4 regions of the Streptomyces canarius genome follow, and region 2 is predicted to be linked to each of the others. Evidence: riboswitches for the same ligand, from Rfam matches in the RefSeq annotation. Region 2 holds a riboswitch; each other region holds the start of a gene.
What was found. Region 2 has a riboswitch for cyclic di-AMP ahead of IE294_RS31185 (LysM peptidoglycan-binding domain-containing protein). Riboswitches for the same ligand answer to the same signal wherever they lie in the genome.
Positions count from the first base shown of each region.

Region 1: it holds a riboswitch for cyclic di-AMP, as region 2 does, so the genes downstream of both, IE294_RS00535 (M23 family metallopeptidase) here and IE294_RS31185 (LysM peptidoglycan-binding domain-containing protein) in region 2, are expected to answer to the same signal.
Region 3: it holds a riboswitch for cyclic di-AMP, as region 2 does, so the genes downstream of both, IE294_RS27990 (M23 family metallopeptidase) here and IE294_RS31185 (LysM peptidoglycan-binding domain-containing protein) in region 2, are expected to answer to the same signal.
Region 4: it holds a riboswitch for cyclic di-AMP, as region 2 does, so the genes downstream of both, IE294_RS14675 (transglycosylase SLT domain-containing protein) here and IE294_RS31185 (LysM peptidoglycan-binding domain-containing protein) in region 2, are expected to answer to the same signal.

Region 1 covers NZ_BMVN01000001.1:131,664-139,469, forward strand. Annotated here, with positions in the region: gene IE294_RS00525 (M16 family metallopeptidase) at 1-187, shown strand, start outside; gene IE294_RS00530 (M16 family metallopeptidase) at 184-1,572, shown strand; cyclic di-AMP (ydaO/yuaA leader) riboswitch at 1,810-1,970, shown strand; gene IE294_RS00535 (M23 family metallopeptidase) at 1,983-2,738, shown strand; gene IE294_RS00540 (GntR family transcriptional regulator) at 2,937-3,623, shown strand; gene IE294_RS00545 (HPr family phosphocarrier protein) at 3,827-4,108, opposite strand; gene IE294_RS00550 (bifunctional acetate--CoA ligase family protein/GNAT family N-acetyltransferase) at 4,285-7,095, shown strand; gene IE294_RS00555 (hypothetical protein) at 7,114-7,527, shown strand; gene IE294_RS00560 (DUF5998 family protein) at 7,529-7,806, shown strand, end outside.
Region 2 covers NZ_BMVN01000028.1:91,303-99,108, forward strand. Annotated here, with positions in the region: gene IE294_RS31165 (Ppx/GppA phosphatase family protein) at 1-447, opposite strand, end outside; gene IE294_RS31170 (DUF501 domain-containing protein) at 444-1,013, opposite strand; gene IE294_RS31175 (FtsB family cell division protein) at 1,063-1,539, opposite strand; gene eno (phosphopyruvate hydratase) at 1,645-2,946, opposite strand; gene IE294_RS31185 (LysM peptidoglycan-binding domain-containing protein) at 3,255-3,968, opposite strand; cyclic di-AMP (ydaO/yuaA leader) riboswitch at 3,973-4,145, opposite strand; gene IE294_RS31190 (LysM peptidoglycan-binding domain-containing protein) at 4,329-5,420, opposite strand; gene IE294_RS31195 (cytochrome P450 family protein) at 5,649-6,941, opposite strand; gene IE294_RS31200 (nucleoside triphosphate pyrophosphohydrolase) at 6,938-7,806, opposite strand, start outside.
Region 3 covers NZ_BMVN01000023.1:18,140-25,945, reverse strand. Annotated here, with positions in the region: gene IE294_RS28010 (MarR family winged helix-turn-helix transcriptional regulator) at 1-26, opposite strand, end outside; gene IE294_RS28005 (dihydrofolate reductase family protein) at 111-1,241, shown strand; tRNA gene IE294_RS28000 (tRNA-Met) at 1,316-1,389, opposite strand; gene IE294_RS27995 (PP2C family protein-serine/threonine phosphatase) at 1,514-2,734, shown strand; cyclic di-AMP (ydaO/yuaA leader) riboswitch at 2,938-3,104, shown strand; gene IE294_RS27990 (M23 family metallopeptidase) at 3,115-4,152, shown strand; gene IE294_RS27985 (aldo/keto reductase) at 4,249-5,193, shown strand; gene IE294_RS27980 (PrsW family intramembrane metalloprotease) at 5,253-6,551, opposite strand; gene trmB (tRNA (guanosine(46)-N7)-methyltransferase TrmB) at 6,594-7,427, opposite strand; gene lhgD (L-2-hydroxyglutarate dehydrogenase) at 7,461-7,806, opposite strand, start outside.
Region 4 covers NZ_BMVN01000008.1:216,139-223,944, forward strand. Annotated here, with positions in the region: gene IE294_RS14665 (LolA family protein) at 1-565, opposite strand, end outside; gene IE294_RS14670 (polyprenyl synthetase family protein) at 830-1,840, opposite strand; cyclic di-AMP (ydaO/yuaA leader) riboswitch at 2,384-2,565, shown strand; gene IE294_RS14675 (transglycosylase SLT domain-containing protein) at 2,571-3,062, shown strand; gene IE294_RS14680 (HAD family hydrolase) at 3,103-3,915, opposite strand; gene fahA (fumarylacetoacetase) at 4,224-5,441, shown strand; gene IE294_RS14690 (M56 family metallopeptidase) at 5,791-6,738, shown strand; gene recQ (DNA helicase RecQ) at 6,804-7,806, opposite strand, start outside.

The DNA.
Region 1 (7,806 bases), on a different contig from region 2:
GGTGACCCCGCAGGAGGTCCAGGAGGTCGCCAAGGCCCGCCTGCGGCCCGACAACCGCGCGGTCCTCGTCTACGAGCCGAAGTCCCCGGAGGCCGTCCCGGACGCCGCGGTCCCCGAGGACCCGGAGCAGGAAGCGACCGTAGAGGCGGGCCGCGACGAGACCGAGAACGAGGAGACGGCCAAGTGACCGAGCTCGCCACCATGGACTTCCACCCCCAGCCGCGGCCCGGCGAGGCCAAGCCGTGGGCGTTCCCGGCGCCCGAACGCGGCACGCTGGACAACGGCCTGACCGTGCTGCGCTGCCACCGCCCGGGCCAGCAGGTCGTTGCCGTCGAGGTGCTGCTGGACGCGCCGCTGGACGCCGAGCCGGCCGGCCTGGACGGCGTCGCCACGATCATGGCGCGGGCCTTCTCCGAGGGCACCGACAAGCACTCCGCCGAGGAGTTCGCCGCCGAGCTGGAGCGCGCGGGCGCCACCCTCGACGCGCATGCGGACCACCCCGGCGTGCGGCTCAGCCTTGAGGTCCCGGCCTCCCGCCTGGCCAAGGGCCTCGGCCTGCTCGCCGACGCCCTGCGCGCGCCCGCCTTCGCCGCGAGCGAGGTCGAGCGGCTGGTCCGCAACCGCCTGGACGAGATCCCGCACGAGCTGGCCAACCCCTCCCGCCGGGCCGCCAAGGAACTCTCCAAGGAGCTGTTCCCGGCGACCTCGCGCATGTCCCGTCCGCGCCAGGGCACCGAGGAGACGGTCGAGAAGATCGACGAGGCGGCCGTACGCGCCTTCTACGACCGTCATGTGCGGCCCGCCACGGCCACCGTGGTCGTCGTCGGCGACCTGACCGGCGCCGACCTGGACGCGCTGCTGGGCGACACCCTGGGCGCGTGGACCGGCACCCCGGGCGAGCCCCGGCCGGTGCCGCCGGTGACCGCCGACGACACCGGGCGCGTGGTCATCGTGGACCGGCCCGGCGCGGTCCAGACCCAACTGCTCATCGGCCGGATCGGTCCCGACCGGCACGACCGGGTGTGGCCCGCCCAGGTGCTCGGCACGTACTGCCTCGGCGGCACCCTCACCTCCCGCCTGGACCGCGTGCTGCGCGAGGAGAAGGGCTACACCTACGGCGTGCGGTCCTTCGGGCAGGTCCTGCGGTCCGCGCCGGACGGCACGGGCGCGGCGATGCTCGCCATCAGCGGCTCCGTGGACACCCCGAACAGCGGCCCGGCGCTGGACGACCTGTGGAAGGTGCTGCGCACGGTCGCGGCGGACGGTCTGACCGACGCCGAGCGGGACGTCGCCGTGCAGAACCTGGTCGGTGTGGCGCCGCTGAAGTACGAGACCGCGGCGGCCGTGGCGAGCACGCTGGCGGACCAGGTCGAGCAGCACCTGCCCGACGACTTCCAGGCGACGCTGTACCAGCAGTTGGCGGCCACGGGCACGGTGGAGGCCACCGCGGCCGTCGTGAACGCCTTCCCGGTGGACCGCCTGGTGACCGTCCTCGTCGGGGACGCGTCGCAGATCAAGGCGCCGGTGGAGGCGCTGGGCATCGGTGAAGTGACCGTGGTGGCGGCCGAGTAGCCGCGACCGCGGTGGCGGCCGGACGACGGCACGCGCGCGTGGGGCCCTGACGACCTACGGGTCGTCAGGGCCCCACGCTGTTCCACTCCGTCCGCCAGATGCCCGTTTTGGGGCGGAGGTTGCCTGTCTGCCCTGTGGGATGCGCTACAAAATCCGGGATGTGTTTGAGGATTGACAGCGTGCTTGCGTAGTTTCGTCCGGGCTGTTCGTCAGGCAGTGCGCCGCACCCGCGGCACCGGACAGTCATCGCCGAGTCCCCGTACGGCGCGAGCCAGGGGAGCCGGGGACCCATCGTCCCTGGGGTGAATCGGGCGTCCGCGCGACTGCGAGGGGGCCCGTAGGAGACCTTCCTGCTCCGAACCCGTCAGCTAACCCGGTAGGCGAGAGGGAAGGAAAGGACCAGCCACTTCATGGCGTTCATGTGCGCCACCGGGAAGCACCGCAAGCCCGGCCGGGTCAAGCGGACCACCGTTCAGGCGGCCGGCGTCGCGGCCCTCACCACCACCGGTGTGATCGGCACCCTCGCCGCCTCCCCGGCGCTCGCCGCCGGGAACTCCACGGAGCAGACCGGCCTCACCCCGGTCGTCGCCGTGTCCGAGGACGTCGCCGACGAGATCGACGCGCAGGCCGCCGCGCAGCAGCAGGCCGCCGAGCAGAAGGCGGCCGAGGAGGCCGCGGCGAAGGCGGCGGCGAAGCGGGCCCAGGAGGTCCGCGCCGCCAAGGCCCGGGCCGCCCGTGAGGCCGAGCGCAAGCGGCTGAACACCTTCGTCGCCCCGATCGCGCACTCGTACGTCTCCACCGCCTACCAGGCCAGCAGTTCCCTGTGGTCCTCCGGTTCGCACACCGGTATCGACTTCCACGCGGCCAGCGGCACGGCCGTCCACGCGGTGGGCTCCGGCACGGTCGTCTCCGCGGGCTGGGGCGGCGCGTACGGCAACCAGGTCGTGATCCGCATGGCCGACGGCATGTACACCCAGTACGGGCACCTGTCGTCCATCGGGGTCACGGTGGGCCAGCAGGTCGTCCCGGGCCAGCAGATCGGCCTGTCCGGCGCCACCGGCAACGTCACCGGCGCGCACCTCCACTTCGAGGCGCGCACGACCCCTGAGTACGGCTCGGACGTCGACCCCGTCGCCTACCTCCGCAAGCACGGCGTTCCCGTCTGACACCGACCGCACGGCTGTCCGAGGCCCCGGCTCACCGAGCCGGGGCTTTCGCCGTTTTTCACGGTGTCCGCCGGATCCGCTGTCCAAAAAATAGCCATGGATTAGGGTCCGCCGTCGGAAATTCCGGCTCATTGGAATAGAGTCTCGGAACACGCGTCCATCGTCGACGTTTCACGGGGATTAAGACGGAGGTCGGTCATGCGTATTCCGGCGCACTCGGTGTGCACGGCCATCCGGGACGACATCGTCGCGGGTGTCTACGAGCGCGGCAGCCGCCTCACCGAGGAAGTCCTGGCCCGCCGCTACGGCGTCTCGCGCGTCCCCGTGCGCGAGGCCCTGCGCACCCTGGAGGCCGAGGGCTTCGTGGTGACGCGCCGGCACGCGGGCGCGTGCGTGGCCGAGCCGACCGAGCAGGAGGCCGCCGACCTGCTGGAGATGCGGACGCTGCTGGAGCCGCTGGGCGCCGCGCGGGCCGCCCAGCGGCGCACCGAGGCACACCTGAAGGTGTTGCGCGGCCTGGTCCGACTGGGCCAGGAGCGGGCCCGCAGGGGCAGCAACGAGGACCTGCGCTCGTTGGGCGGCTGGTTCCACGAGACGCTCGCCCAGGCCTCCGGCAGCACCTCGCTGACCTCGATGCTCACCCAGTTGCGGCACAAGATCGCCTGGATGTACACGGTGGAGGCGCCGATCGGCCCGGTGGAGTCCTGGACGGAGCACGGCGCCATCGTGGACGCGGTGGCACGTGGCGATGCGGAACGCGCGCGGGCGCTCACGGCGCTGCACGCCGAGCGTGCGACAGGCGCGCACCGATTGCGGTTTTCCCCCGCCGGGGAGCGCGTGAGGACTTCGCAACATGCCGTAAACATGTCGGGCCCGCGGCATTAACAAGCGCACCGTATACAAAGAAGAGGCATTTCCCGTCGGGGTATTTCCTGCTGCCCGAATTCATCGTGCCGTAATTCCCCGGAGTTCACCGGGGGCCGACGGGTGGTGAATCGACGGAACATCGGGTCGAGTGCGTCCGCATACGGCGGAGCCGCGCCGCCCCGAAAGGCGAACGCGGCTCCGGCGCTCTGCGCGGTGGTCGCTCAGACGGTCTCGGGCAGCTCTTCCAGGCCCTCGGAGACCAGCTTGGCCAGACGGTCCAGGGCGGCGTCGGCGCCCTCGGCGTCGGAGGCGAGGACGATCTCCTCGCCACCCTGGGCACCCAGGCCCAGGACGGCCAGCATGGAGGCCGCGTTGACGGGGTTGCCCCCGGCCTTGGCGATCGTCACCGGGACGCCTGCGGCCGTGGCGGCTCGGACGAAGATGGAAGCGGGGCGGGCGTGGAGGCCCTCGGCCCAGCCGACGTTGACGCGGCGCTCAGCCATGTGTTGCTGCCCTTCGGTGTTCAGGTTGTCTAGACCAGTTTCCCATATCGTGAAGCCTGTCCGGAGCGGACCTTCGTCCCCTCCGGTGCGGCACCGGACCGCGGCCTCGGTCCGGCTTCTCGTCCTCCACAGACTGCCTCGCGACGTTGTCGGACGCGAGCCGTACTCTGGGGCCCATGCAGACCTCGGCGGGCCGGCAGGACCGGCACCAGTACCCCGCCCACTGGGAGGCGGACGTGGTGCTGCGCGACGGTGGCACCGCGCGCATCAGGCCCATCACCGTTGATGACGCCGACCGCCTGGTCAGTTTCTACGAGCAGGTCTCGGACGAGTCGAAGTACTACCGCTTCTTCGCGCCGTACCCACGGCTCTCCGCCAAGGACGTCCACCGCTTCACGCACCACGACTTTGTGGACCGGGTGGGACTCGCGGCCACCATCGGCGGCGAGTTCATCGCCACCGTACGCTATGACCGCATCGGCACCGACGGCATGCCCGCGTCCGCGCCCGCCGACGAGGCCGAGGTCGCCTTCCTGGTGCAGGACGCCCACCAGGGCCGCGGGGTCGCCTCCGCTCTGCTGGAGCACATCGCGGCCGTCGCGCGCGAGCGGGGCATCCGCCGCTTCGCCGCCGAGGTGCTGCCCGCCAACACCAAGATGATCAAGGTGTTCACGGACGCGGGCTACACCCAGAAGCGCAGCTTCGAGGACGGCGTCGTCCGCCTGGAGTTCGACCTCGAACCCACCGACCGCTCACTCGCCGTGCAGCGCGCGCGGGAGCAGCGCGCCGAGGCCCGTTCGGTACGCCGGCTCCTCGCCCCCGGCTCCGTCGCGGTCGTCGGCGTCGGCCGGGCCCCCGGCGGGGTGGGCCGCGGCGTCCTCGGCAACCTCCGCGACGCCGGCTACCCCGGCGCCCTGTACGCCGTGAACACGGTCTTCCCGGACGACCTCAAGGAGGTCGACGGGGTGCCCGCGCACCGCTCGGTGCGGGACATCGACGGGCATGTCGACCTGGCCGTCGTCGCCGTACCGGCCGCGCACGTGCCCGCCGTGGTCGCCGAGTGCGGGGAGCACGGCGTCCAGGGGCTGGTCGTGCTCTCCGCCGGATACGCCGAGAGCGGGCCCGAGGGGCGCGAGCGGCAGCGGGCCCTCGTCCGGGCCGCGCGCGCGTACGGCATGCGGATCATCGGCCCGAACGCCTTCGGGATCATCAACACCGCCCCGGACGTCCGGCTGAACGCCTCGCTCGCCCCGCAGATGCCCCGCCCCGGCCGCATCGGGCTGTTCGCCCAGTCCGGCGCCATCGGCATCGCCCTGCTCTCCCGGCTGCACCGGCGCGGCGGCGGCGTCACCGGCGTCACCGGCGTCTCCACCTTCGTGTCCGCCGGCAACCGCGCCGACGTCTCCGGCAACGACGTCCTCCAGTACTGGTACGACGACCCCGAGACCGACGTCGTCCTCATGTACCTGGAGTCCATCGGCAACCCCCGCAAGTTCACCCGCCTCGCCCGGCGGACGGCGGCGGCGAAGCCGCTCGTGGTGGTGCAGGGGACCGGCACGGCACCGCAGGGGCACGCGGTACGGGCCACCCGGCTGCCGTACGAGACCGTCTCCGCACTCCTGCGGCAGGCCGGTGTGATCCGGGTCGACACGATCACCGAGCTGGTCGACGCGGGCCTGCTGCTCGCGCGGCAGCCGCTGCCCGCCGGACCGCGCGTGGCCATCCTCGGCAACTCGGAGTCGCTGGGCGTGCTGACGTACGACCGGTGCCTCGCCGAGGGACTGCGGCCCGCGCGGCCGGTCGACCTGACGACCGGGGCGACGGCGGAGGACTTCCACCGTGCGCTCGCCGCCGCCCTGGCCGACGGCACGAACGACGCCGTCGTCGTCACGGCGATCCCCGCGATCGGGGAGAGCTCGCCGGGGGACCCGGAGCTGGCGGAGGCGCTGCGGTCGGCCGCGGCGGCGGTGCCGGGCAAGCCGGTGCTCGTGGTGCACGTGGAGCTCGGTGGACTGGCGGAAGCGTTGTCGGCGGCGGCGAGCACCGCACCGGGAGCCGTCGACAGGACGCCCGGCACCGAGGGGGCGGCGGCCCCCGCCCCGCTGACCACCCCGCCCGAGGGCACCCACCTGATCCCCGCCTACCCCGCCGCCGAACGCGCCGTCCGCGCCCTCGCGGAAGCCGTGAAGTACGCGCAGTGGCGGCGGGAGGCGGCCGATCCCGGGAAGGTGCCGGAGTACGACGACATCGACGAGAAGGGGGCCGCCCGGCTGATCGTCGAGCTGCTCGCGCGCGGGCAAGGGCTCACCATCTCCGACGCGGAGACCTGTCGGCTGCTCGCCAAGTACGGCATACCCGTGCGCCGCGCCCTGCCCGCCCTCACCCCGGGCGCCGCCGTCGAGGCCGCCCGCGCGCTCGGCTACCCGGTCGCCCTCAAGGCCACCGCCCCGCACCTCAGGCACCGCGCCGACCTGGGCGGCGTCCGCCTCGACCTCGCGGACGAGGAGCAACTGCTGCGGGCGTACGCCGAATTGACCGAGCTGTTCGGGCAGCCGGAGGAACTGCGGCCGGTGGTGCAGGGCATGGCGCCGCGCGGCGTCGACACGGTCGTACGCGCGGTGATCGACCCGGCGGCCGGGGCCGTGCTGTCCTTCGGCCTGGCCGGGGCCGCCTCACAGCTGCTCGGGGACATGGCCCACCGGCTGGTCCCCGTCACCGACCGGGAGGCGACCTCGCTGGTGCGGTCGATCCGGACGGCACCGCTGCTGTTCGGCTGGCGCGGCTCCACCCCGGTGGACACCCCGGCCCTGGAGGAACTGCTGCTGCGGGTGTCGCGGCTGGTCGACGACCACCCGGAGGTGGTCGCGGTCACCCTGGAGCCGGTCGTCGTCGCCCCCCACGGAGCCAGCGTGCTCGGCGCCACCGTACGGCTCGCGCCGCCGCCCGCCCGTGACGACCTCGGCCCGCGCACCCTGCCGGCCTACTGAACGGGACCGGGGGGCCACATGGAGATCACCGGACGGAAGCCGCCCGAGGGCAGCTGGTGGGACGGGGAGGTCATCGCCTGCGACGCGGGACGGCTGCGCCTGGCCGCCGGGTACGACCTCACCCGTCACCACGGCCTGGAAGTGATCTTCACCGACCCGCGCTTCGTCTCCTGCCCGCCGAGCTTCCAGGACCCCGTCTTCCGTCCGCCCACGCCCGAGGAGACCGCACGTCTCGCGCGCGGCCCGGCGGACGACGCGCCCCTCGTCGTCGCGTTCGAGGCGGACGCCGGGGGACGGGCGGCCGTCTCCTGCCTGATCGCCGCCGAAGGGCCGGAGATCCGGCCGGGGTTCGTGCCGAGGCCCCCGCGCGCGGACGCACAGACCGCCGCCGGTCCGCGCGACTGGCCCGGACCCCCCTTGCCCACGGATTAGGATGGACGCCATGGCCAAGACCAGTACGACGACCCAGGGGCTGCGCGCGGCGATCGAGCGCAGCGGCTACTACCCGGCCCTCGTGGCCGAGGCGGTGGAGGCCGCCGTGGGCGGCGAGCCCATCCGGTCGTACCTGGTCCACCAGGAGACCACGTTCGACCAGAACGAGGTGCGCCGGCACGTCACCGTGCTGGTCCTGACCGGCAACCGCTTCATCGTCAGCCACACCGACGAGCAGGCCGCCGACAGCACGTCCCCCACGCCGTACGCCACCACCTC
Region 2 (7,806 bases):
GACGAACTCGGTGGAGCCGCCGCCGATGTCCACGACCAGGTAGGGCCGGGTGAGGTCGCTGCGGCCGGTGAGCTCCTTCGTGGCACCCGTGAAGGAGAACTCGGCCTCCTGGTCACCGGTGATGACCTCCGGCTCGACCCCGAGGATGTCCAGCACACCGCGCACGAAGTCCTCGCGGTTCTCGGCGTCGCGGGAGGCGGAGGTGGCGACGAACCGCAGGCGCTCGGCGCCGTGCTCCTTGATGACGTCCGCGTACTCGCGGCAGGCGGCGAAGGTGCGCTCCAGTGCCTCGGGCGCGAGCCGGCCGGTGCGGTCGACCCCCTGGCCGAGCCGCACGATCGTCATCCGGCGGTCCAGGTCGGTCAGCTCGCCCGTCGCCGGGTCGGCGTCCGCGACCAGCAGACGGATGGAGTTGGTACCGCAGTCGATGGCGGCCACGCGGGTCACTTCTCGTCCCCCTCGCTGTCGTCGCGCCCGTCCCTCTCACCACTGTCGCCGCTGTCGAGCGTCACGCACGCGCCCTTGCGCCACCACTCCGGCAGCATCGCCAGGGCCTCGTCGCCGAGCGGGTTCACGCCCGGGCCGGCGGCCAGCGAGTGGGCGACGAGCACGTGCAGGCACTTGACCCGGTCCGGCATGCCGCCCGCGCTCGGGAAGCCCTGGAGGACCTCGATCTCGTCCCGGCGCCGGACGTAGTCCTCGTGCGCGGCCCGGTACGCGGCGGCCAGCTCGGGGTCGCGGCCCAGCCGCTCGGTCATCTCCTTCATCACGCCGTTCGCCTCCAGCGTGCCGATGGCGGAGGACGCCTTCGGGCACGTCAGGTAGTACAGCGTCGGGAAGGGCGTGCCGTCGGGCAGGCGCGGTGCCGTCTCCACGACGTCCGGCTGACCGCACGGGCAGCGGTGCGCGATGGCCCTGAGGCCCCGCGGCGGACGGCCCAGCTGCTGCTTGAAGGCCTCTACGTCCGCGTCGGTGGGCTCGGTGCGCGGAGTGGGCGGCGGAGGGGTTTCCATGACTGCTTTCGGGGTGGGGTTCTGTCGGTTGCCGGACCGGACGGGCCGGTCACTGGTCGGAGGCGTCGGCCTTGTCGACGCCTTCCCAGACGTTCGTGTACCAGGGCCGGTGGGCGGCCCCGAGGTCGGCGCGGGACTGCCTGGCCGCGTTCGGGTCGACGACCACGTACCCGGTCTCGCCGGGCATCACATAGTGCAGCCGGCGGCGGATCTGCTGCTCGGCGTAGGCGTCGTCCTGCCAGCGCGCCTTCAGGTCGCGCAGTTGCTCGACGCGCTCACGGGCCTGCTCCCGCTGCCGCTGGAGGTCGGCGATCTGCTCGCGCTGGGACACGTACTGCCGCATCGGATAGGCGAGGGCGACGATCATCGTGCACAGCACCAGCGCGAGCAGGGCCGCGCGGCCGGTGAGCCGGGAGCGGCGGGCCTGCCGCTTGGTCTGGGAGCGGTAGACGCGGGCCGCGGTCTGCTCGCCGAGCAGCCGCAGCCTGGTCGCGGTGGAGAAACGGTCCCGGTCCCTCACGGCCATCTGTCTCTCCGCCTCCCCTTTCACACGTGCGTACGTCCCCGGACACGGTACGGGACCGAGTACGGGGACGTACGTACGACTGGCTAAGCCTTACGCCAGGTTGGGTCAGCCCTTGGAGATCCCGCCCCGGAAACGCGGGAACGCGCTGCGGCCCGCGTACACCGCCGCGTCATCGAGGATCTCCTCGATGCGCAGCAGCTGGTTGTACTTGGCGACACGCTCGGAGCGGGCCGGGGCGCCGGTCTTGATCTGGCCGCAGTTGGTGGCGACAGCCAGGTCGGCGATGGTGACGTCCTCGGTCTCGCCGGAGCGGTGCGACATCATGCACTTGAAGCCGTTGCGCTGGGCCAGCTCGACGGCGTCCAGGGTCTCGGTCAGCGAGCCGATCTGGTTGACCTTGACCAGCAGGGCGTTGGCGGCGCCCTCCTCGATGCCGCGGGCGAGGCGCTCGGGGTTGGTGACGAACAGGTCGTCGCCGACCAGCTGGACCTTGTCGCCGAGCTTGTCGGTGATGACCTTCCAGCCGGCCCAGTCGTCCTCGAACAGCGGGTCCTCGATGGAGACGAGCGGGTAGGCCGCCACGAGCTCCTCGTAGTACTCCGTCATCTCGGCGGCGGAGCGCTCCTTGCCCTCGAAGAGGTACTTGCCGTCCTTGTAGAACTCGGAGGCGGCCACGTCGAGCGCGAGGGCGATCTGCTGGCCGGCGATGTAACCGGCCTCCTTGATGGCCTCCAGGATGAGGTCGAGGGCCTCACGGTTGGAGCCGAGGTTCGGGGCGAAGCCGCCCTCGTCGCCGAGGCCGGTGGACAGGCCCTTGCTCTTCAGGACCTTCTTCAGGGTGTGGTAGACCTCGGTGCCCCAGCGCAGGGCCTCGGAGAAGGACTCCGCGCCGATCGGGGCGATCATGAACTCCTGGATGTCCACGTTGGAGTCGGCGTGCGAGCCGCCGTTCAGGATGTTCATCATCGGCACCGGCAGCAGGTGCGCGTTCGGGCCGCCCAGGTAGCGGAAGAGGGGGAGGTCGCTGGCCTCGGAGGCGGCGTGCGCGACGGCGAGCGAGACGCCGAGGATGGCGTTGGCGCCGAGGGAGCCCTTGTTGTCGGTGGCGTCCAGGTCGAACATGGCCTGGTCGATCAGGCGCTGCTCGGTGGCGTCGTAACCGACCAGCTCCGGGCCGATCTGCTCGATCACGGCGAGGACGGCCTTCTCGACGCCCTTGCCCTGGTAGCGGTTCGGGTCGCCGTCGCGGAGCTCGATGGCCTCGAAGGCGCCGGTCGAGGCGCCGGACGGGACGGCGGCACGACCCGTGCTGCCGTCGTCGAGGCCGACCTCGACCTCGACCGTGGGGTTGCCTCGGGAGTCCAGGATTTCCCGGGCTACGACGACGTCGATGGACGGCACGAGCATCTCCTTCTTGGATGTGACGCTGGAAGTGCGCGGCGGTGTGCCTTACGGCTGTGCCTTGCGACTAGAGCCTAACCGTCCCGGGGGCGTCGGCCACCGACCGACCGCCCCGTGGACAAGCCGACGGTACCTTTTGTTTCTCACCGAAACAAAGGGTTCAGGGGTCGGTGGACACAAAAATCCCCGCCCCGGTGCGTACGGGGGAACACGCACCGGGGCGGGGAGCCCGTGGGGACGGCGGCGGCCCTCAAGGGGCCTTCAGCGGGGCCCGCGCGGACGCGCGGGCCCGTGCCCGGGCTGGGGGCGGGGTCTTACTTCAGGTGCAGCTGCTGACCCGGGTAGATCAGGTTGGCGTCCTCGACGATGTCCTTGTTCAGCTCGAACAGCTTCTGCCAGCCGCCCCGCACGTGGTGCTTCTCGGCGATGGAGCTGAGGGTGTCACCGGTGACGACCTTGTACTCGCCGTCGCCCTTCTTGACCTTCTTGCCGGTCGGGGTGGTGACGGTCTTGCTCTGGCTCTTGCTCGCGCTCGCGGCCGGACGCTCGGCGGAGCGGGAGGCGGCCTGCTCGCCGGTGGAGCGGGTGGCGGTGGAGCCGCCCGAGTTCGTGGAGGTGCTCGGGGTGGAGGCGCTCGGGGCGGAACCGTTGTACGGCGTGCCGGACAGGCCCGTGCCGCAGACCGGCCAGGCGCCCTTGCCCTGAGCGGAGAGGACCTTCTCGGCGACGGCTATCTGCTGCGCCTTGCTCGCCTTGTCAGCGGTGCCGGCGTACTGCGTGCCGCCGTACGCGGCCCACGTGGAGGCGGAGAACTGGAGGCCGCCGTAGTAGCCGTTGCCGGTGTTGATGGACCAGTTGCCGCCGGACTCGCACTGGGCGACCGCGTCCCACTGGGAGGCGGTGGCGGCGGAGGCGTTGCCGGCCGCCATCAGCGGAGCGGCGACGGCGGCACCGGTGACACCGGCGAGCGCGATGGCGCGGACGGCCTTGGACGGACGGCGGTGCTTGCCCTTGCTGGAGAACAGCATGGATCGATCCCCTCACCGACGCCTGCGAGGTGAGCTGTCGGGTTCGGGCCGGTTGAGTTGCCCGGCCGCACTCCGCTCACGCGGGATGCGGCTTCACCCCAAGCCGGTTCCGGCGTCAACCGCCGGGCCCGGCACTTACCTTGGGTCCCCCGCTCCTGCCTACGGCGCTTGACGCGACGACTGTTCCCGGGCGACCGCTGGCAGGATTCGGCGTTGCGGCGGCCGGGGCCCGTGGTGACGAGCGGTCCCGACCGTAGACACGTGATCGACGGAATTTCAAAGACGATCAGGGCTTCTGAGACTCATCCCACACTTTCACCAAACCGGACATTAAGGCGCTAAGCGGGACGCCAACTCCCCCTATTTGCCGCCCGTTTCGCCCCCGACGTCCAGGGTCTGACCGGCGCTGATGTGGTTCGGGTCGGCCCCGATGGACTTCTTGTTGCCGGCGTACAGCGCGCGCCACCCGCCGTCGACGTCAAGGGAGTCGGCGATGGAGGCGAGGGTGTCGCCCTGACGGACGGTGTACGTGTCCGCCTCGCGGGAGGCGTGCCGACCCGAAGACGAGGCGTTCTGACCGTTTGTCACGCTTTCTTCCGTGCCGCCCTCGTCCGCGCTCGCGCCCCGGTGTCGTCCGCCGCCGAGGGACCCGGTGTCGACCAGGCTCCAGGAACCCGCGGCCTGCTGCGGGTCGTCCTCGATGCCGGTGTCCGGGGTGGCCGTGGGCGAGCTGTCGGCCACCTGCGGACTTCCGGCGTCCGGCACGGTGGACTTGTCGGACTTGGGGGTGTTGGTCCCCTTGGAACCGGTCGGCGCACCGGCGTCCTTGTCCGGCTTGGCGCTCGGAGTGGTGGCCTTGTCCGAGGAGGAGCCCTTCCCGGAGCCGGAGTTGGTGTCGGAGTCCGCGTCGGCGGAGGGCGACGAATCCGGCAGACCGGACGAGTCGGAGCTGTCGGAGGAACCGGATGCACCGGATGTGCCGGAGCTGCCTGCCGATCCGGACGTTTTGCCCGAACCGCCGGAGCTGCCCGAGCCACCGGAGCCGCCGATGCCCGTGTCGACGTGCGTCGCACCCGAGTCCTCGGTCAGACCGGACAGCAGGGCGCAGGTGGCCCAGGGGGTGGTGCCCTTGTCGGCGAGGATCTTCTCGGCGACGGCGATCTGCTGGTTGCGGCTGGCCTGGTCGGGGCTGGCCGCATACTGGCCGCCGCCGTAGGCGTTCCAGTCCTCCTGCGAGATCTGGAGGCCGCCGTAGTAGCCGTTGCCGGGGTCGGCGCTCCAGGAGCCGCCACTCTCGCACTCGGCCACCTTGTCCCATGTGGTGCCGTCGGCCGCGTTGGCGCTCGCCGCGCCGAGGAGCGGGATGGCGATGGCGGAGCCGGTCACTCCGGCCGCGACGAGGAGAGCCGGGGCCTGACGGGGGCGACGGTGTCGGCCGTTCCCGGAGAGCATGCAGAAGCCTTTCGAGCGACAGCAGGACCGGCGCGGCGGATGGAGCCCGGTCGCCGCGCTGATGGGTGAACGTATCGGCAGACGATCACTTGTCACAAGTTCATGCCGCACAGATCACGTGAAGATCACAGAGTTGAATGTCTGTCATGTTTCCTTGAAGAGGCGGTGTGGGACCGTGCCGGACCAGGTCGGACGGTGTGTTCAGGCCGTGTGTTCCGGCACTGTGCCTCAGGCGCCGGGGGTGAACTCCACCGGCAGGGTGCGCAGGCCGCGCATGATGAGTCCGCCGCGCCAGCGCAGTTCGGCCGGGTCCGCGGCGAGCCGCAGATCGGGCAGCCGGGTGAGCAGGGTGGCGAGCGCGGTCTGGCCCTCCAGGCGGGCGAGCGGCGCGCCGAGGCAGTAGTGGATGCCGTGGCCGTAACCGAGGTGCTGGTTGTCGCGGCGGGCGAGGTCCAGCACGTCCGGGTCGGCGAACCGCTCCGGGTCCCGGTCGGCGGCGGCGAGGACGACGAGCACCGGGTCGCCCGGCGCGATCCGCTGTCCGCCGATAGTGAGCGGCTCGGTGGCGAACCGCCAGGTGGCCAGCTCCACCGGGCCGTCGTAGCGCAGCAGTTCCTCCACGCCGGTCGCCAGCAGCTCCGTCTCCCGGCGCGCCAGGGACTCCTCCAGCCGCCGGCGCTGATCGGGGTGCGTGAGCAGGGCGTAGGTGCCGTTGCCGATGAGGTTGACGGTCGTCTCGAAGCCGGCGAACAGGAGGATGAAGGCCATGGCGGCGGCCTCGTTCTCGGTGAGGTGCTCGCCGTGGTCGGAGGCGCGGATGAGGCCCGAGATCAGGTCCTCGCCGGGCGCGGGCTCGGCGGGCAGCGCCTCGCGCTTCTTGTGGATCAGCTCGGCGAGGTAGCCGCGCATCTTCTTCACCGACCGGGCGACGCCGCCCCGGGGGCCCCCGCCGTGCCGGATCATCATGCCCGCCCAGTCCCGGAAGTCGTCCTGGTCCTCGCGCGGGACGCCGAGCAGGTCGCAGATGGCGTAGATGGGCAGCGGGAAGGCGAACTCGTGGATGAGGTCGGCGGATCCGCGCCGCGCGAACCGGTCGATGAGGTGATCGGTCAGCTCCTGCACCCGGGGCGCGAACTCGGCGACCCGGCGGGGAGTGAAGGCCTTGCTGACCAGCCGGCGCAGCCGGGTGTGGTCCGGCGGGTCGATGTTCAGCAGATGCGTCATCAGCTCGGCCTTGCGCTCGCCGGGGATACCGGTCTTGCCCTTGGCGTGCGCGGGCTCGTCGTGATGCGCCGGGTTCTTGCTGAGCCGCTGGTCGGCCAGGGCCTGCCGGGCATCGGCGTACCGGGTGACCAGCCATGCCTCCACCCCGCTCGGCAACCGCGTCCGGTGCACGGGGGCGTGCTCGCGCAGCCAGGCGTAGGCGGGGTAGGGGTCGGTGGCGAACTCCCAGGTGAAGAGGGCGGGGGCCGGCTGGTCCCGGTGGGAGGACGGCTGGGCGGGGTGGGGCTGGTCGGTCACTCCTCGACCGTATCCGGCTCGCCGGGGAGCGTCGGTCGGGGTGGGGGCAGGGCGGCGGCGGCGCGGTGGGGCTGGGCGGGCAGGCCCTCGGCGGCCCGTATCGCGTCCCGGTACGCGCGGCCCGCCGCCCGCAGGGCCGCCTCCGGGTCGGTGCCCGCCGCCTCGGCGCGGACCGCCAGCGCCAGCAGTTCGTAGCCGATGCCGTCCCCCTGCGGCAGCGGGACGTCCAGGCCCGCCGTGCGGGTGCGGGAGGCGAGCTTGGCGGCGAGGGCCAGGCCGGGCTGGCCGAGCGGGACGCCGTCCGTGACCGAGGTGCGCCGCTTCTCCTCGGCCTTGGTGCGCAGCCAGTGCTCCTTGACGTCCTCCGGGGTCTCGGCCTCCTCGTCGCCGAAGACGTGCGGGTGCCGGTGGATGAGTTTGGCGACGATGCCGCCGGCGACGTCGTCGACGGAGAACGGCGCGTCCGGGTCCTCCTCGGCGATGCGGGAGTGGAAGACGACCTGGAGGAGGACGTCGCCCAGCTCTTCGCGCAGCTCCGCGCGGTCGCCGGCCTCGATCGCCTCGACCAGTTCGTACGCCTCCTCGATGCCGTACTTCGCCAGGCCCTCGTGGGTCTGCCGGGAGGACCACGGGCACTCGGCGCGGATGCGGTCCATGACCTGCACGAGGTCCAGCAGGCGGGCACCGGGCAGGTCGTAGGAGGCGGGGAGCAGCTCCAGCTCCGGCATGGCGACCCGGCCGGAGCCGGCCAGCCGGGCGAGGCCGTCGGTGAGGGCGGGCTCTCCCTCGCCGGTGGCCACGACCACCACCGTCCGGCCGCCGGCACAGGCGTCGACCAGCTCCTGGGCGGTGGGGGACGTCTCCG
Region 3 (7,806 bases), on a different contig from region 2:
TCGGGGGTGAGCCAGCGGGTCGTCATGCCGCCAGTGTAAGTTTGTTTAAAACTTGAACCAAGCCGTCCGCCCGGACGAGTGAGGTCCGCCTCCGCGAAGAGAGGGCGCCGATGCCCCTGCCGTACGTGCTGCTGTCCGCCGCCGTCTCCCTCGACGGCTACCTGGACGACACCGGCCCCGAACGCCTGCTGCTGTCCAGCCCGGCCGACTTCGACCGGGTCGACGCGGTACGGGCCTCGGTCGACGCGATCCTCGTCGGCGCCGGCACGATCCGCGCCGACAATCCCCGCCTGCTGGTCAACTCCGCCGAGCGGCGCGCGGCCCGGGTGGCGGGCGGCAAGCCGGAGTACCCGCTGAAGGTCACGGTCACCGCCACCGGCGACCTCGACCCGGACGCCAAGTTCTGGCACACCGGCGGCGACAAGATCGTCTACACCACCGACCAGGGCGCCGAGCGGGCCGCCCGCCGCCTCGGGCGCACCGCCGATGTCGTTCCGCTCGGTCCCGCCCTGGACTGGCGGGCCCTGCTGGAGCACCTGCACGACGTGCGCGGCGTCGTCCGTCTGATGGTCGAGGGCGGCGGCACGGTCCACACCCAGCTCCTGCACCAGGGCCTCGCCGACGAACTCCAGCTGGTCCTCGCCCCGCTGTTCGTCGGCGACCCCGCGGCGCCCCGCCTGTTCGGGCCGGGGGCCTACCAGCCCGGACGGCTGCGCCTGCTCGACACCCGCCGGATCGAGGACGTCGTGCTCATGCGGTACGTGCCGACGGCGCCCGGCACCGGGGCGGTCGCCACCGCCGCCGACCGCCACTGGCTGCGGACCGCCTGTGAACTGGCGGCGCAGTGTCCGCCGTCGGAGACGGCGTTCAGCGTCGGTGCGGTGGTGGTGGCCGCCGACGGTACGGAGCTGGCGCGGGGGTACTCCCGTGAGGGCGCCGATCCGGTGGTGCACGCGGAGGAGGCGGCGCTCGCGAAGATCGCTCCCGCCGATGCGCGGATCGCCGGCGCCACGGTGTACAGCAGCCTGGAGCCCTGCGCCCGGCGCGCGTCCCGGCCGGCGCCCTGTGCCGAGCTGATTCTCCGGGCCGGGGTGCGCAGGGTGGTCACCGCGTGGCGTGAGCCGGACACGTTCGTGGCGGGGGCCGACGGAAGCGGCGTTCTGGTCGCGGGGGGCGCGCGGGTCGTCGCGCTTCCCGAGCTGGAGGAGCTCGCCAAGGCGCCGAACGCCCACTTGCTGTGAGCGCCCGCCCGGGCCCTGGGCCGGAAACGACTCAGGGCCCGGAATCCACTGGATTCCGGGCCCTGAGTCTTCAGTAGCGGGGACAGGATTTGAACCTGCGACCTCTGGGTTATGAGCCCAGCGAGCTACCGAGCTGCTCCACCCCGCGTCGTTGTGACTCCAGTGTACGCCATGCGCGGGACTGCTCGCACACCCCTTTCGGCCCACACCGGTCGCCGCCCGCCCCGGGGCCCGGAAACCTGGAGGTACGTCGGACAACCGGGAGACACGCGGTGCGCCCTGGAAAGGTGGAGGAGAGCCCGTACGCCAGGGCGGGCGGCCGGCTCCCCGGCGACCCCGTGCCCGACCCGGGCCTCGGCGGCGAACCGGTGCCGGTGCGCGCCCGCCGCCGTCCGGGCCCCCGTGCCCTGGCCCGCGCCCTGCCCGCCCTGCTCATCGTCTGCGGTGTCCTGTACGGCCTGCTCGCCCCGGACGACTTCACCGCCGTCCCGTTCTTCACCGCGGCCCCGCTGGTCGCCGCGCCCTTGTCGGCGCTGCGCACCACCGTCCTGACCGGCCTCGCCTCCCTCGCCGCCGCCTACGCCGTGCACACCGACGCCGGGGTCCATCCGGCCGTGGGCACCCTCACCGACGTGGTCACCGTCGCGACGGTCGCCCTGCTGGCCGTCGCCATCAACCGGGTGGTCCGCCGCGGCGACCGGCGGCTCGCCTCCGCGCGGGAGATCGCCGAGGCCGCCCAGCGGGCCGTCCTGCCGGAGCCGGACGAACGGATCGGCGGCTACGAGATCGCCGCCTGCTACGAGGCGGCACGGCAGGACGCGTTCATCGGCGGCGACCTGTACGCGGTGCAGGACAGTACGTACGGCGTCCGGCTGGTCGTCGGGGACGTGCGCGGCAAGGGCATGGGCGCGGTCGCCGCGGTGGCCGTGGTGATCGGCGCGTTCCGGGAGGCGGCCGAGCAGGAGGCCACGCTGGAGGCGGTCGCCGAGCGGCTGGAGCGGGCGCTGGCCCGCGAGGGCACCCGGCGCGACGGGATCGACGCCTTCGAGGGGTTCACCACCGCGGTCCTCGCCGAACTCCCGCACGGCGACGGCGCCGTACGGATCGTCAACCGCGGCCATCCGCCGCCGCTGCTGCTGCACGCCGACGGCACCCTGCGCACCCTGGTCCCCGCCGAGCCCGCGCTGCCGCTCGGCATGGGCGACCTCGGCCTGTGGCCGGACCGGGCCACCGAGACCGCCTTCCCGAGCGGCGCGACCCTGCTGTTCCACACCGACGGCCTGTCCGAGGCGCGGGACGCCCACGGCCGGTTCTACGACCCCGAACGACGCCTCGCGGGGCGCACCTTCGCCGGCCCGGCCGCGCTGGTCGGCCGGCTCGCCGAGGAGGTGCGCCGGCATTCCGGGGGCGGCATGACCGACGACATGGCGCTGCTCGCCGTACGACGGCCCGCGACGTCACCGACGGTCACCGGGCAAGCGCCCTGCGCATAACATCTGAGTCACCATCAAACCCGAAAGTGACTGCTGAACGGGGCCGACGCCCGGTCAACTCGCCCGTTTTGGCGGAGTAGTGGCCGATAACTCCGCCGGTAAAGACGTGAATGATCAAGCTGAACGGCTTGGAAAGTGACTGGCAGGTCTATTAACGTTCGATAACGCAGCGCGGTCGTCCCAGCCGTCACAAGAGGCGGCTCCGTGCGCACGCGCCGAATCCCGCAAGGGAGCCGGGGAACCACCACCCTGGGGTGAATCACGCGGATGCCGCCGTGAACTCACGGAGTCCACGACCGGTATACGCGCGTAGGAGACCTTCCTGCTCCGAACCCGTCAGCTAACCCGGTAGGCGAAAGGAAGGAAAGGAGTACGCCCGCGTGGCGTCCAACCGGCCTGCCCCAGAAGCCCCGTTCATACCGGCACAGCGCGAGCCCGAGACCTTCGGGTACGGCGCCTACCAGGCCGAGGAGGGCCCCTGGGAGGAGTGGAACCCCACTGAGGAGTCCGTCGCCCCGGTACGCGGCCGGCACCGCGTCGCCAAGCAGCGCGGCGGCTTCGCGCGCAGCTCCACCGTCCTCGGCGTCGGCGTCATGGCCGCGGTCGGCGCGGGCGGCATGGCCAGCGCCAACACCGGCAAGCCGCCGGTCTCCATCTCCCTGCCGGACCTGCCCTCGGTCGGCTCCCTCTTCGGCGACGACTCCGCCGACCACCAGCCGGCCCAGGCCGCCACGGCCACGCTGAGCACCGTCGGCGTGACCACGGCCGCCGGCGAGGACGGCGCCGACGCGGGCGAGGCGCTGCGCAACCGGATCATGGCCCAGGCCGAGCAGCAGCAGGGCCAGGCCGAGAGCAAGGCCACCGCCGCCGCGGTCGCCGCGGCCGAGAAGCAGAGCGCCGATGCCGCCGCCCAGGCCGAGAAGGAGGCCGCCGCCAAGGCCGCCGCGGCCAAGGAGAAGGCGGAGGCCGCCGCCGAGAAGAAGGCCGAGGAGGAGCGGCTGGCGAAGCTGGCCGAGCAGTACACGCTGCCCACCTCCTCCTACACGATCACCTCGACCTTCGGCCAGGCCGGCGGGATGTGGTCCTCCGGCCACCACACCGGTCTCGACTTCGCCGCCCCCACCGGCACTCTGATCAAGGCCGTGCACAGCGGCACGATCACCGAGGCGGGCTGGGCCGGCTCCTACGGCTACCGCACGATCCTCACCCTGGACGACGGCACCGAGCTGTGGTTCTGCCACCAGTCCTCGATCAGCGTCTCCGTCGGCCAGAAGGTGACCACCGGCGAGGTCATCGGCCGCGTCGGCGCGACCGGCAACGTCACCGGCCCGCACGTCCACATGGAGGTCCACCCCGGCGGCCAGCCCACCGGCATCGACCCGATGGCGTGGCTGCGCGACAAGGGCCTCACCCCCTGACAACCCCGTCCCGCGCGGGAACCCCCGGGGGAACTTGGCGGGAACTCGGCCCCGGCGGTGGGATGCGATCACCCACCGCCGGTGTTGACATGACGTATGACGTCACTTCGTAAACTCGGCTCTTCCGATCTAGAGGTCTTCCCGCTCTCCCTCGGCGGCAACGTCTTCGGCTGGACCGCCGACGAACAGACCTCCTTCGCCGTCCTCGACGCCTACACCGCGGCGGGCGGCAATTTCATCGACACCGCCGACTCCTACTCCGCCTGGATCGAGGGCAACCAGGGCGGCGAGTCGGAGACGATCATCGGCAAGTGGGTCAAGGCCCGCGGCAACCGCTCCGAGGTCGTCATCGCCACCAAGGTCAGCCAGCACCCCGAGTACCAGGGCCTGTCCGCCGCCAACATCAAGGCCGCCGCCGACGCCTCCCTGCGCCGCCTGGGCACCGACCACATCGACCTCTACTACACCCACTTCGACAAGCCCGAGGTGCCGGTCGAGGAGATCATCGGCGCGCTGGACGAACTGGTGAAGGCCGGAAAGGTGCGGCACATCGCCGCCTCCAACATCAGCCCCGAGCGGCTGCGGGCCTCCCTCGACTTCTCCGACCGCGAGGGCCTCGCCCGCTACGTCGCCGTCCAGCCGCACTACAACCTGGTCTCCCGGGACACCTACGAGGGCCCGTTGCAGGACCTCGTCGCCCGCGAGGGCCTGTCCGCCGTCCCGTACTTCTCCCTCGCCTCGGGCTTCCTCACCGGCAAGTACCGGCCCGGCAAGACCGTCGACAGCGCCCGCGCCGAAGGAGCGCAGAAGCACGCGGAGTCCGAGCGCGGCCAGAAGGTCCTCGCGGCCCTGGACGAGATCGCCGCGGCCCACGAGGCCCCGGTCGCCACGGTCGCCCTGGCCTGGCTCGCCGCCCAGCCCACGGTCACGGCCCCGATCGCCTCGGCGAGGACGGTGGAACAGCTCCCGGCGCTGCTGGGGGTGGCGGAGTTGAAGCTGACGGAGGCTGAGGTGGCCCGCCTGACGGAGGCGTCCGCCTAGCCCGTCCCACCGCGACGGCGCGGCCCGGCGGTGCCGGAGGACCCCGTCAGCCCCCGCGACTACGTCCGGTACGGGTTGTACGCGGGGTACGGCACCGCCGGATACCCGTACGGCGCCGCCGCTCCCCAGTAGCCGGGCGCCGGAACGGACGCCCTGCTCGCGTACTCCAACGCGGGCCGGGCCACACCCCTGCGCTCCCACAGCTCGTCCAGCAGCTCACGCTCCCGGACGACGAAGTCGGGCCCGGCCTTCCCGTTCCGCCCCCGGTGCCGCAGGAACGCCAGCGAGGTCGCGCACGCCTCGTACCGGGCCACCTCCCGCGCCGCCTGGCGCCCGTGGTGGTGCCGGGCGTAGTCCCGGGCCATCCGGCGCGCCCGCATCGACCCGAGCGCGAACGGCTCGGCCGGCCCCAGCCACCCGGCCAGCACATATGTGGGCAGCTCCGCCCGCACGGTCCGCAGCTCCCGCTGCCGGGTCCGGATCGCGAGCCAGGTCACCACCGCGAACGCGGGCACCATGAAGGCGCCGTAGACGGCGAAGAAGCCGTACTCGCCGAAGGTGGAGGAGCCGTTCCAGAAGGCGTGCATGCCCATCGCCAGCAGCAGCCCGCAGACCGGCAGCAGCACCCGCCGCGCGTGCTGCCGCTCGGCGGACAGCGCGGCGACGCCGAAGCCGATACCGGTGAGGACGGTGAACAGGGGGTGCGCGAACGGGGACATCACGATGCGCACGAAGAAGGTGGCGGCGGTGACGGAGGCGATGCCGCGGTCGCCGGTGAGCTGGTCGGTCCCGAAGGCGGTACCGAGGTAGAGGATGTTCTCGGTGAACGCGAACCCGGTGGCGGTGATCCCCGCTATCACCACCCCGTCCACGATCCCGGTGAAGTCACGCCGGCGGAAGAGGAACACCAGCAGGACCGCGGCGGCCTTCGCGGACTCCTCCACGATGGGGGCTATCACGGTGGCGCCGAGCGTGTCGGCACTGGCCGGATCCGCGGTCGAGGTGGCTATCCACTTGGTCGCGAAGCTGTTGGCCACGATGGCTATCAGCGCCGCCGCACAGGCCCCCCAGGCGAAGGCGAAGACCAGGTTCCGCCAGGGGCCCGGCTCCACCCGGTCCAGCCACCGGAAGGCGGCCATCAGCCAGGGCACGGGCAGCACGGCGAGCCCGAGACCGACGAGGAAGCCCTCCGTGCCGGTCTGCCGCCGTACGAGCGCGAGGATGACCAGCCCGGACAGGGCCAGCAGGGAACTCAGCGCTCCGTAGCGCACCCACCTGTGCTGCCACCAGTGCGGGTGGCGGAGCACACCGCCGCCGGGGCTCGGGGGATACGTCGGAAACGGAGGACTGGTGGCCACGGCATCGACCCTAACGGTGGCGGGACGAGGGGCTGGAACGGATTATCGGTCCTGCTCAGCGGTGCTGTGCGGGACGCGCCGGAACAGCAGGTCGTTCACCACATGTCCCTTGTCCAGTCCCTGTCCCTCGAAACGGGTCAGTGGCCGGAACTCCGGGCGTGGTGCGAAACCGCCGTCCGCCTGGGTGTTCTCGAAGCCGGGGTGCGCGGTGAGCACGTCCAGCATCTGCTCGGCGTACGGCTCCCAGTCGGTCGCGCAGTGCAGGAGCGCGCCGGGCCTCATCCGGGACGCGGCGAGCGTCAGGAACTCGGGCTGGATGAGCCGCCGCTTGTGGTGCCGCTTCTTGGGCCAGGGGTCGGGGAAGTAGACGCGCAGCCCGTCCAGCGAGTCCGCGCGGAGCATCTCCCGGAGCAGGATGATCGCGTCGCCGTTGCCCACCCGGATGTTGGACAGGCCGTTGCGGTCGGCGAGACCCAGCAGGTTCCCCTGGCCGGGGGTGTGCACGTCGACGGCCAGGATGTTGGTGTCCGGGTCGCCCGCGGCCATCCGCGCGGTGGCCTCGCCCATCCCGAACCCGATCTCCAGGACCACGGGCCGGTCGTTGCCGAACAGCTCGCCGAGGTCGATCACCCGCTGCCCGTCGATGTCCAGCCCCCATGCGGGCCACAGCCGCTGCAACGCGTCGGCCTGCCCGGCCGTCACCCGGCTCCGCCGCGGCTGGAAGCTCCGGATCCGCCGCTCGAAGTGCGACCCGGCCGGATCGGCCTTGGGCCCGTCGGGGAAGCGCGGCTCGCCCTTGGCCCGGGTGTGCCGGACGGGGGCACCGGGGCTGTGGGGGGCCGGGGGCGAGGCGGAGGCGTTCAGGGAGTCAGACACAGTACGACCGATTTTACGGGTGCCGACGGGCCACTACAGCGAGCCGAGCATCGCCAGCGCCCGGCGCCCGATCTCCCGCCCGATCGGCAGCGAAGCCGTGGCCGCCGGCGAGGGCGCGTTCAGCACGTGCACCGCCCGCGCCCCCTCCCGGATCAGGAAGTCGTCCACCAGCGTCCCGTCCCGCAGCACCGCCTGCGCCCGCACCCCGGCCGGGGCCCGCACCAGATCCCCGGCCTCCACCCCGGGCAGCAGTCTTCGCACGGCCTCCAGGAACGCGCCCTTGGACACCGACCGGCGCAGCTCACCGGCGCCGTACCGCCAGTGCCGCCGGGCGATCGCCCAGGACCCCGGCCACGCGACCGTCCCGGCCAGCTCCCGG
Region 4 (7,806 bases), on a different contig from region 2:
GGGTGGCCGGCGGCTCGGCCTCGCGGTCCTTGCCGGAGCCGGCCCCGGTGGAGTGGTAGACCTCGTTGCTCTTGCTGTCGTAGCCCCAGACGTCCTTGCCGTCGTGGATGAGGCTGTACTCGGCGCCGCTCTCCAGCAGCGACAGCTTCTGCCGGTCCGGGCCGTCGGCGGCGACGCGCAGGGTGTGCGTGCCGGAGACCAGCTCGGTGAGCTTGGCCTGCGGGTCGGCGGACGAGCCGTCGCCCGAGCCGCCCCGGCCCGCGCCGGACATCAGGCCGTTCTCCAGGCCGCCGAGGTCGGGCAGGCCGAGATCGGTGCTGATCTTCACCGTGCCGGACAGCTGCTGCACGTCCGACTTGGCGATCTTCTCGATGAGCTGCTGTGCGCTGATCTTCGGCAGGTCGGGGTCACCGGAGTCGGCGAGCGCCGGGACCAGCCCGATCGTGGCCGCCGCCACCCCCACCACCGCGACCGGCACGGCGTACCGGGCGGCCTTGCGCCGGCCGGAGCGCGGGTGCTCGTCGCGCGCGGCGCCCACTGCGTCGTCGGATTCGTACGGTGCCATGTGTGCCTTACCTCCGTCGTCGGCGGCGGCTGTCCTCACGCTGCTCCGCTGCTCCGCTGGTCCACCCTGAGCCGCCATTCTCACCCGAAACGGTGAGGAGTGGTGATTTCCGTGGTGACCATCTGACCAAATCGGCTGTGAACAAGCGTCAGACCTCGGAGCCAACTCCGTCTACACCTGCGGTATGACACCCGGCGGTGATTCCTCCACCCGACCCGTAGGGGTCGTGCCGGACGCCGGGGCCCGTACGGGTGACCGGCCGGGTCAGCCGGCGCGGTGCACGACCGCGTCGCACAGCTCGATCAGCGCCGCCTTGGCATCGCACTCGTGCAGCGGGGCGAGCGCGGCCCGCGCCTCCTCCGCGTACCGCACGGTGTCCCGGCGGGCCTGCTCCAGCGCGGGGTGCGCGCGCAGCGCGGCCAGCGCCCGGGCGTGCCGGGCGTCGTCGCTGAGGTCGGAGTCCAGCAGCTCGCACAGCGCGACGTCCTCGGGCAGCCCCAGCCGGGCGGCCCGCTCGCGCAGCCGGAGCACCGGCAGGGTGGGGATGCCCTCGCGCAGGTCGGTGCCCGGGGTCTTGCCGGACTCGTGGGAGTCGGAGGCGATGTCCAGGACGTCGTCCGCGAGCTGGAAGGCGACGCCGAGCCGTTCGCCGTACTGGGTGAGGACGTCGACGACCGTCTCGTCCGCGCCGGACATCATCGCGCCGAACCGGCACGACACCGCCACCAGGGAGCCCGTCTTGCCGGCGAGCACGTCCAGATAGTGCTCGACCGGGTCTCGGCCGTCCGAGGGACCCGCGGTCTCCAGGATCTGGCCGGTGACGAGCCGTTCGAACGCGAGTGCCTGTACCCGGACCGCCTCGGGGCCGAGGTCGGCAAGGATCTGGGAGGCGCGGGCGAAGAGGAAGTCGCCGGTGAGGACCGCGACGGAGTTGCCCCAGCGCGTGTTGGCGCTGTCCACGCCACGCCGTACGGCCGCCTCGTCCATGACGTCGTCGTGGTACAGCGTGGCCAGATGGGTCAGCTCCACGACGACGGCCGAGGGCACCACGCCCGGCGCGTAGGGGTCGCCGAACTGGGCGGCGAGCATCACGAGGAGTGGCCGGAACCGCTTCCCGCCCGCCCGCACGAGGTGCTGCGCGGCCCCCGTGATGAACGGGACCTCGCTCTTGGTGGCTTCGAGCAAGCCTTCCTCGACAGCCGCCAATCCGGCCTGGACATCGGCTTCCAGAGCCTGGTCCCGCACGCTCAGCCCGAACGGCCCGACGACGGTCACGAGGGGTCTCCTGTCTGCTGGTGTCTGCTGGCGATTACACGGTTTGTCGATAGGTCGCTGCCCTCACTCAAGTCAGCGTATCCGGTCCTCTTTCGATCACCGATAGCGCCCACCGGTCCAGCCCGGGCGATACCGGATCATGACCGGCATGGTTTTGATCACACAGTGTGAGCGGATTTTTATCCATATAAGAGTAATCCGGACACTGTGCCCGCACCTCGGCAACGACGCTCCCCGCATGCCGGGTTCCACCATCTCCCCGACTTCAGGTGCGAATCCCCCTAATCCGTCATGTCCGAATTGAAACTGTTTGCTATTTCGTGAGTTGGGTCACGCGCCCGGCCGACCCTCCCCCTCGGCCCGGCCGCCATGACTCCTTGCCCTGTCGGCGAGTTGAGGATTGGCAACCGCAAAGGATCAAGCACCCCATACACTGTCGATCAAGGTCAAACCGCACGTTGTATGAATCCGGCCCTTGTTCCCGACATGTGCTCTCGCATACGTTCCGGGCCGTCGGGCGGACGCCGAATCCTGCCGCCGCCCGCATACCCATCGACGAACTCATTCGTACGGCAGGAGCGGGGGACCCAGGCAAGCCGCCGGTCCGGAACGGCACACGCCGCGCCGGGACGGCTAGGGGTGAAGCCATGCCTCCGTCAGGAGCACGGCCGGGCACCTCCCCGCCCGAACCCGACAGCTCACCTCGCAGGCGCCGGAGAGGAACGCCCCCATGTCTGCTGTCGCCCAGCCCCGCCGTACCCGGAACAGCCGCCTCGTCCGCGCGCTCACCGCCGTCGGCACCGGTGCCGCCGTCCTCGCCCTGCCGCTCATCGGCGCGGCCAGCGCCTCCGCGGCCCCCAGCACGGCCACCACCACGACGGCCAGCACCCCCGCCGGCTACCCGGACAACCTCGACGGCTGGATCCGCCAGTCGCTGGCGATCATGGCCGAGAAGCACATCCCGGGCACCTACAACGGCATCTACCGCAACATCATCCGCGAGTCCTCGGGCAACCCGAAGGCCATCAACCTCTGGGACTCCAACGCCGCCAAGGGCATCCCCTCCAAGGGCCTGCTCCAGGTCATCGACCCGACGTTCAACGCGTACCACGTGGCCGGAACGTCCTTCGACATCTACGACCCGGTCGCCAACATCACCGCCGCCTGCAACTACGCGGCCGCGCGGTACGGGTCCATCGACAACGTGTTCGGCGCGTACTGACCGGCACCGGCGGCCGGGCCGGGCGCCCCTGACATCCCGGTCAGCCGGCCGGGAAGAGTCCTTCGAGGACGACGGCGATGCCGTCGTCCTCGTTCGACAGGGTGACCTCGTCGGCCACCGCCTTGAGTTCCGGATGGGCGTTGGCCATGGCCACACCGCGCCCGGCCCATTCGAACATCGGGATGTCGTTGGGCATGTCACCGAAGGCGATGGCCCGTTCGGCGGCGATCCCCAGCCGCTCGGCGGCCAGCGCCAGCCCGGTCGCCTTCGTCACCCCGCACGGCTGGAGCTCCACCGTGCCCGGCCCCGACATGGTGACCGTCGCGAGCGAGCCCACCGCCGCTCGGGCCACGGCCGCCAACTCGTCGTCGGACAGCGTGGCGTGCCGCAGCAGCACCTTGCTGATGGGCGCGCACCACAGGTCGTCCCGCCGGCCGACCCGCACCGCGGGCAGCGTCGGGTGGGGCATCCGGTAGCCGGGCTCGATGAGCGTGAGCCCGTCCACGCCGTCCTGGTCGACCGCCGCGTAGACCTGCCCCACCTCCGCCTCGATCTTGCCGAGCGCCGTCTCGGCCAGCTCCCGGTCCAGCCGGACCGACCACAGCAGACGGTCGGTCGCCGCGTCGTAGACCTGGGCCCCCTGCCCGCACACCGCGAGCCCGGCGCGGCCGAGGTCCGCGAGCAGCGGTCGCACCCGCGGGGCCGGGCGACCCGTCACCACCAGGTGCCGGGCGCCGGCCCGCGCCACCCGCGCGAGCGCGGCGAGGGACCGGTCCGAGACGGTGTCGTCGCCGCGCAGCAGCGTCCCGTCCAGGTCAGTGGCGATCAGTGCATATGCCGGGGTGGGTGCCATGATCAGAGAATACGGACAACACGCTCCGCCGACTCACCGCTCATTGCCCGCACTTACGTACCGCCCCCGCCCAACCGCTCGCCGCGGACGGCGCGATGGGCGGTGCGCAACCGTGAGCCGCGGCCGGTGTGGGACCGGGTGCCGCGAAGCGAACCCGAGCAGGGGGCTGCCGCCCTCTTCCTCTTCCTCCAACCTTTCGAGCACCTGGTGAGGCACTGCCCAAGACGCGCGGCTCGGCCGTAACGTGTGGCCCGACCACATGGAACGCAGTGCCATGCATGGCCCGGATGAGAGTGAGGCAGCACCCCATGCCCCCCTTCGACGTCCCCGAGGGTGACCCCTTCGGTCCGCGCAACCTCCCCTACGGCGTGTTCTCGCCCTCCGGCAGCACGGAGCGGAGGATCGGCGTCCGGCTCGGGGACCACGTCCTCGACGCGGGCGCCGCAGCCGCCGCGCTCGGCTCGCCCCACCAGCCGCTGCTCGCCCGGCCCACCCTCAACCCGCTGCTGGCCGCCGGCCGCGCCACCTGGTCGGAGGTACGGCGCGCCCTCACGTCCTGGGTCACGGACCCGGCGCACCGCACGGCCGTCGAGCCGCTGTTCCACCCCCTGTCCGAGGTGACCCTGCACCTTCCCTTCGAGGTCGCGGACTACGTCGACTTCTACGCCTCGGAGAACCACGCCCGGAACGTCGGCCGGATCTTCCGCCCCGACGCCGAGGACTCCCTCACCCCCAACTGGAAGCACCTGCCGATCGGTTACCACGGCCGCTCCGGCACCGTGGTCGTCTCCGGCACGGACGTCGTACGCCCCTCCGGGCAGCGCAAGGGCCCGGCCGACCCCGCGCCCGTCTTCGGCCCCTCGATCCGGCTGGACATCGAGGCCGAGGTCGGCTTCGTCGTGGGCGTGCCGTCGCGGCTCGGCACCCCGGTGGCGCTCGGCGACTTCCGGGAGCACGTCTTCGGGCTCTGCCTGCTGAACGACTGGTCCGCGCGGGACATCCAGGCCTGGGAGTACGTCCCTCTCGGCCCGTTCCTCGGCAAGTCCTTCGCCACCTCGGTGTCGGCGTGGATCACCCCGCTGGAGGCGCTGGAGCACGCGCGCGTGGCGCCTCCGGAGCGCACGCATCCGCTGCTGCCCTACCTGGACGACTCGGCGCCCGGCACCGAGCCCGGCGGTTACGACCTCCGCATCTCGGTCGCGGTCAACGGCCATGTGGTCTCCGAACCGCCCTTCTCCACCATGTACTGGACCGCCGCCCAGCAACTCGCCCACCTGACCGTGAACGGCGCCTCGCTGCGCACGGGCGACCTGTACGGCTCCGGCACGGTGAGCGGTCCCACCGAACGCCAGCGCGGCTCCCTGCTGGAACTGACCTGGAACGGCCGCGACCCCCTCGAACTCCCCGACGGCAAGCGGACCTTCCTGGAGGACGGCGACGTGGTCACCCTGTCGGCATGGGCCCCGGGCGCGGACGGCGGCCGGGTGGGGCTGGGGGAGGTCAGCGGGCGGGTGGTGTCGGGCTGACACCGCGGAGGGTTGCCGGGGCGGAAGTTGCCGGGCAGAGAGCGCCGGACGGGCACGCCGGGCGGACCGGGTGGCTTGCATGACGGGCGGGCCGGGTGGCTTGCGTGACGGGCGGGCCGGGTGGCTTGCGTGGCGGGCGGGCCGGGTGGCTTGCGTGGCGGGCCGGCCGGGCGTGGCGGGAGCCTCGGGCCCGGGCCGGTCCCGGCCGATCGGTGTCGACACCTGACTCCGGCCGCCCGTCTTCGTCATACTGACGGGGCACGCACCACGCGCGAGCCGCCGTCGCGTGACGCGTGCCCGGCACCACCGTCACCCGCACACCTCTCCGACCAGGAACCGGGGCCCCGGCATGACTGTCTGCCTGCTCCTGCTGAGCGTCGTCGCCCTGACGGCCGCCGTACCGGCGCCGCGCGCGCTGACCCGTGCCGCCTGGCCCGAGCGGGAACCCGTGGTCGCACTGTGGGTGTGGCAGTGTCTCGTCGCCACCGTCCTGCTGTGCTGCCTGACCGCGCTGGTCCTGGGCGCGGCGGCCGTCTTCCACACCGTCCGCGACCACGTGTTCGCGCCCGCGCCGCCCGCCGTCACCGCCGCCTACGACCTGTCCACCGCGCCGGGATGGGCCGCCGCGCTCACCGTGCTGCTGGCCTGCGGGGCCGCCTGGACGACGGCGATGCTGGCCCGCGAACTCGTCGAGGCCCGCCGCAGCCGCGGCCAGGTGCGGGCGCACCTGCGCGAGCGCGCCCCCGAACTGCCGGCCGGACTGCCGGCGGCGCGCGGGCCGATGCTGGTACTGGAGGACGAGTACCCGGACGCCTGGTGGATGCCGGGGCACCCAGCCCAACTGGTCGTCACCACAGGGGCGTTGCACCGCCTCACCGACCTTCAGCTGGACGCCGTCCTCACCCACGAGCGCGGGCATGCCCGCGCCCACCACGACTGGCTGCTGCACCTGTCCACCGCCCTCGCCACGGGCTTCCCTCGCGTGCCGCTCTTCGCCCACTTCTGCGACCAGACGCACCGCCTGGTCGAGCTGGCCGCCGACGACACGGCCTCCCGGCGCTGCGGACACCTCACCACGGCCCTCGCCCTGATCGAGCTGAACCAGCACCGGGGTGTCCTGTCCTGCGACTCCAGCCGCCGCCTCCTCGGCGAGCGCGTCGACCGCCTGCTGGAGCCGCCGCCCCGGCTGCTGCGCCGGCACCGGGCACTGACGACGACGGTGGCCGCGCTGGTGCCGCTGCTCCCGCTGCTGATCACCTTCGCCCCGGGCCTGACCGCACTGTCCTTGAGGGCCTGACGGCACCGCGCACGCCCCGCCCCGGGGGTCCTGGGCTGTCTGTCCCGGGGGTCCGGGCGTCCCGGTTATATCCAGTCGTCCGGTTCCGGCTCGTCCGTCGGCTCAGGCCAGTCGGCGTCCTGACTGTCGCCGGCGGCCGGGGCGTCGGCAGTGGCCAGGGTGGCAGCGGCGGCCGGGGCGTCGGCGGCCACCGGGGCGGCCCCGTCCAGGGAGGCCAGCACCTGGATGACCCCTTCGCCGTACGTCGCCAGCTTCTTCTCGCCGACGCCGTTCACCGTGCCCAGCTCCCGCACCGAACCGGGCCACCGGGTCACGATCTCGCGCAGGGTGGCGTCGTGGAAGATGACGTACGCCGGGACGCCCTGCTCCCGGGCCTGTTCGGCGCGCCAGGCCCGCAGGGCCTCGAAGGCGGGGAGCAGCGCCTCGGGCAGCTCGACCGCGACGGCCTTGGCCTTGCGGTCGCCCCCGGAGGAGCCGGTGGAGCGCGACCGGGAGGCGGTCGGCTTCTTCGGCTCCTTGCGCAGCGGCACCTCGCGCTCCCGCCGCAGCACCGAGCCGCTCGCCTCGGTGAGCACCAGCGTGCCGTACTCCCCCTCGACCGCGAGGAGCCCCTGGGCCAGCAGTTGCCGGATGGCCCCGCGCCACTCGCCCTCGGAGAGATCCTGGCCGATGCCGAAGACGGACAGCTGGTCGTGGTCGAACTGGATCACCTTGCCGGTGCGCTTGCCGAGCAGGATGTCGACGATCTGCATCGCGCCGAACTTCTGCCCGCGCTCCCGCTGCAACCGCACCACCGTGGACAGCACCTTCTGCGCAGCGATCGTGCCGTCCCAGGTCTCGGGCGGGGTGAGGCAGGTGTCGCAGTTGCCGCAGGCCGCGGCCTCGGGGTCCTGGCCGAAGTAGGCGAGCAGCTGGCCACGGCGGCACTGGGCGGTCTCGCACAGCGCGAGCATGGCGTCGAGGTGGGCGGCGGCCCGGCGGCGGAACGCCTCGTCGCCCTCGCCGGACTGGATCAGCTTGCGCTGCTGTATGACGTCGTTCAGGCCGTACGCCATCCAGGCCGTCGAC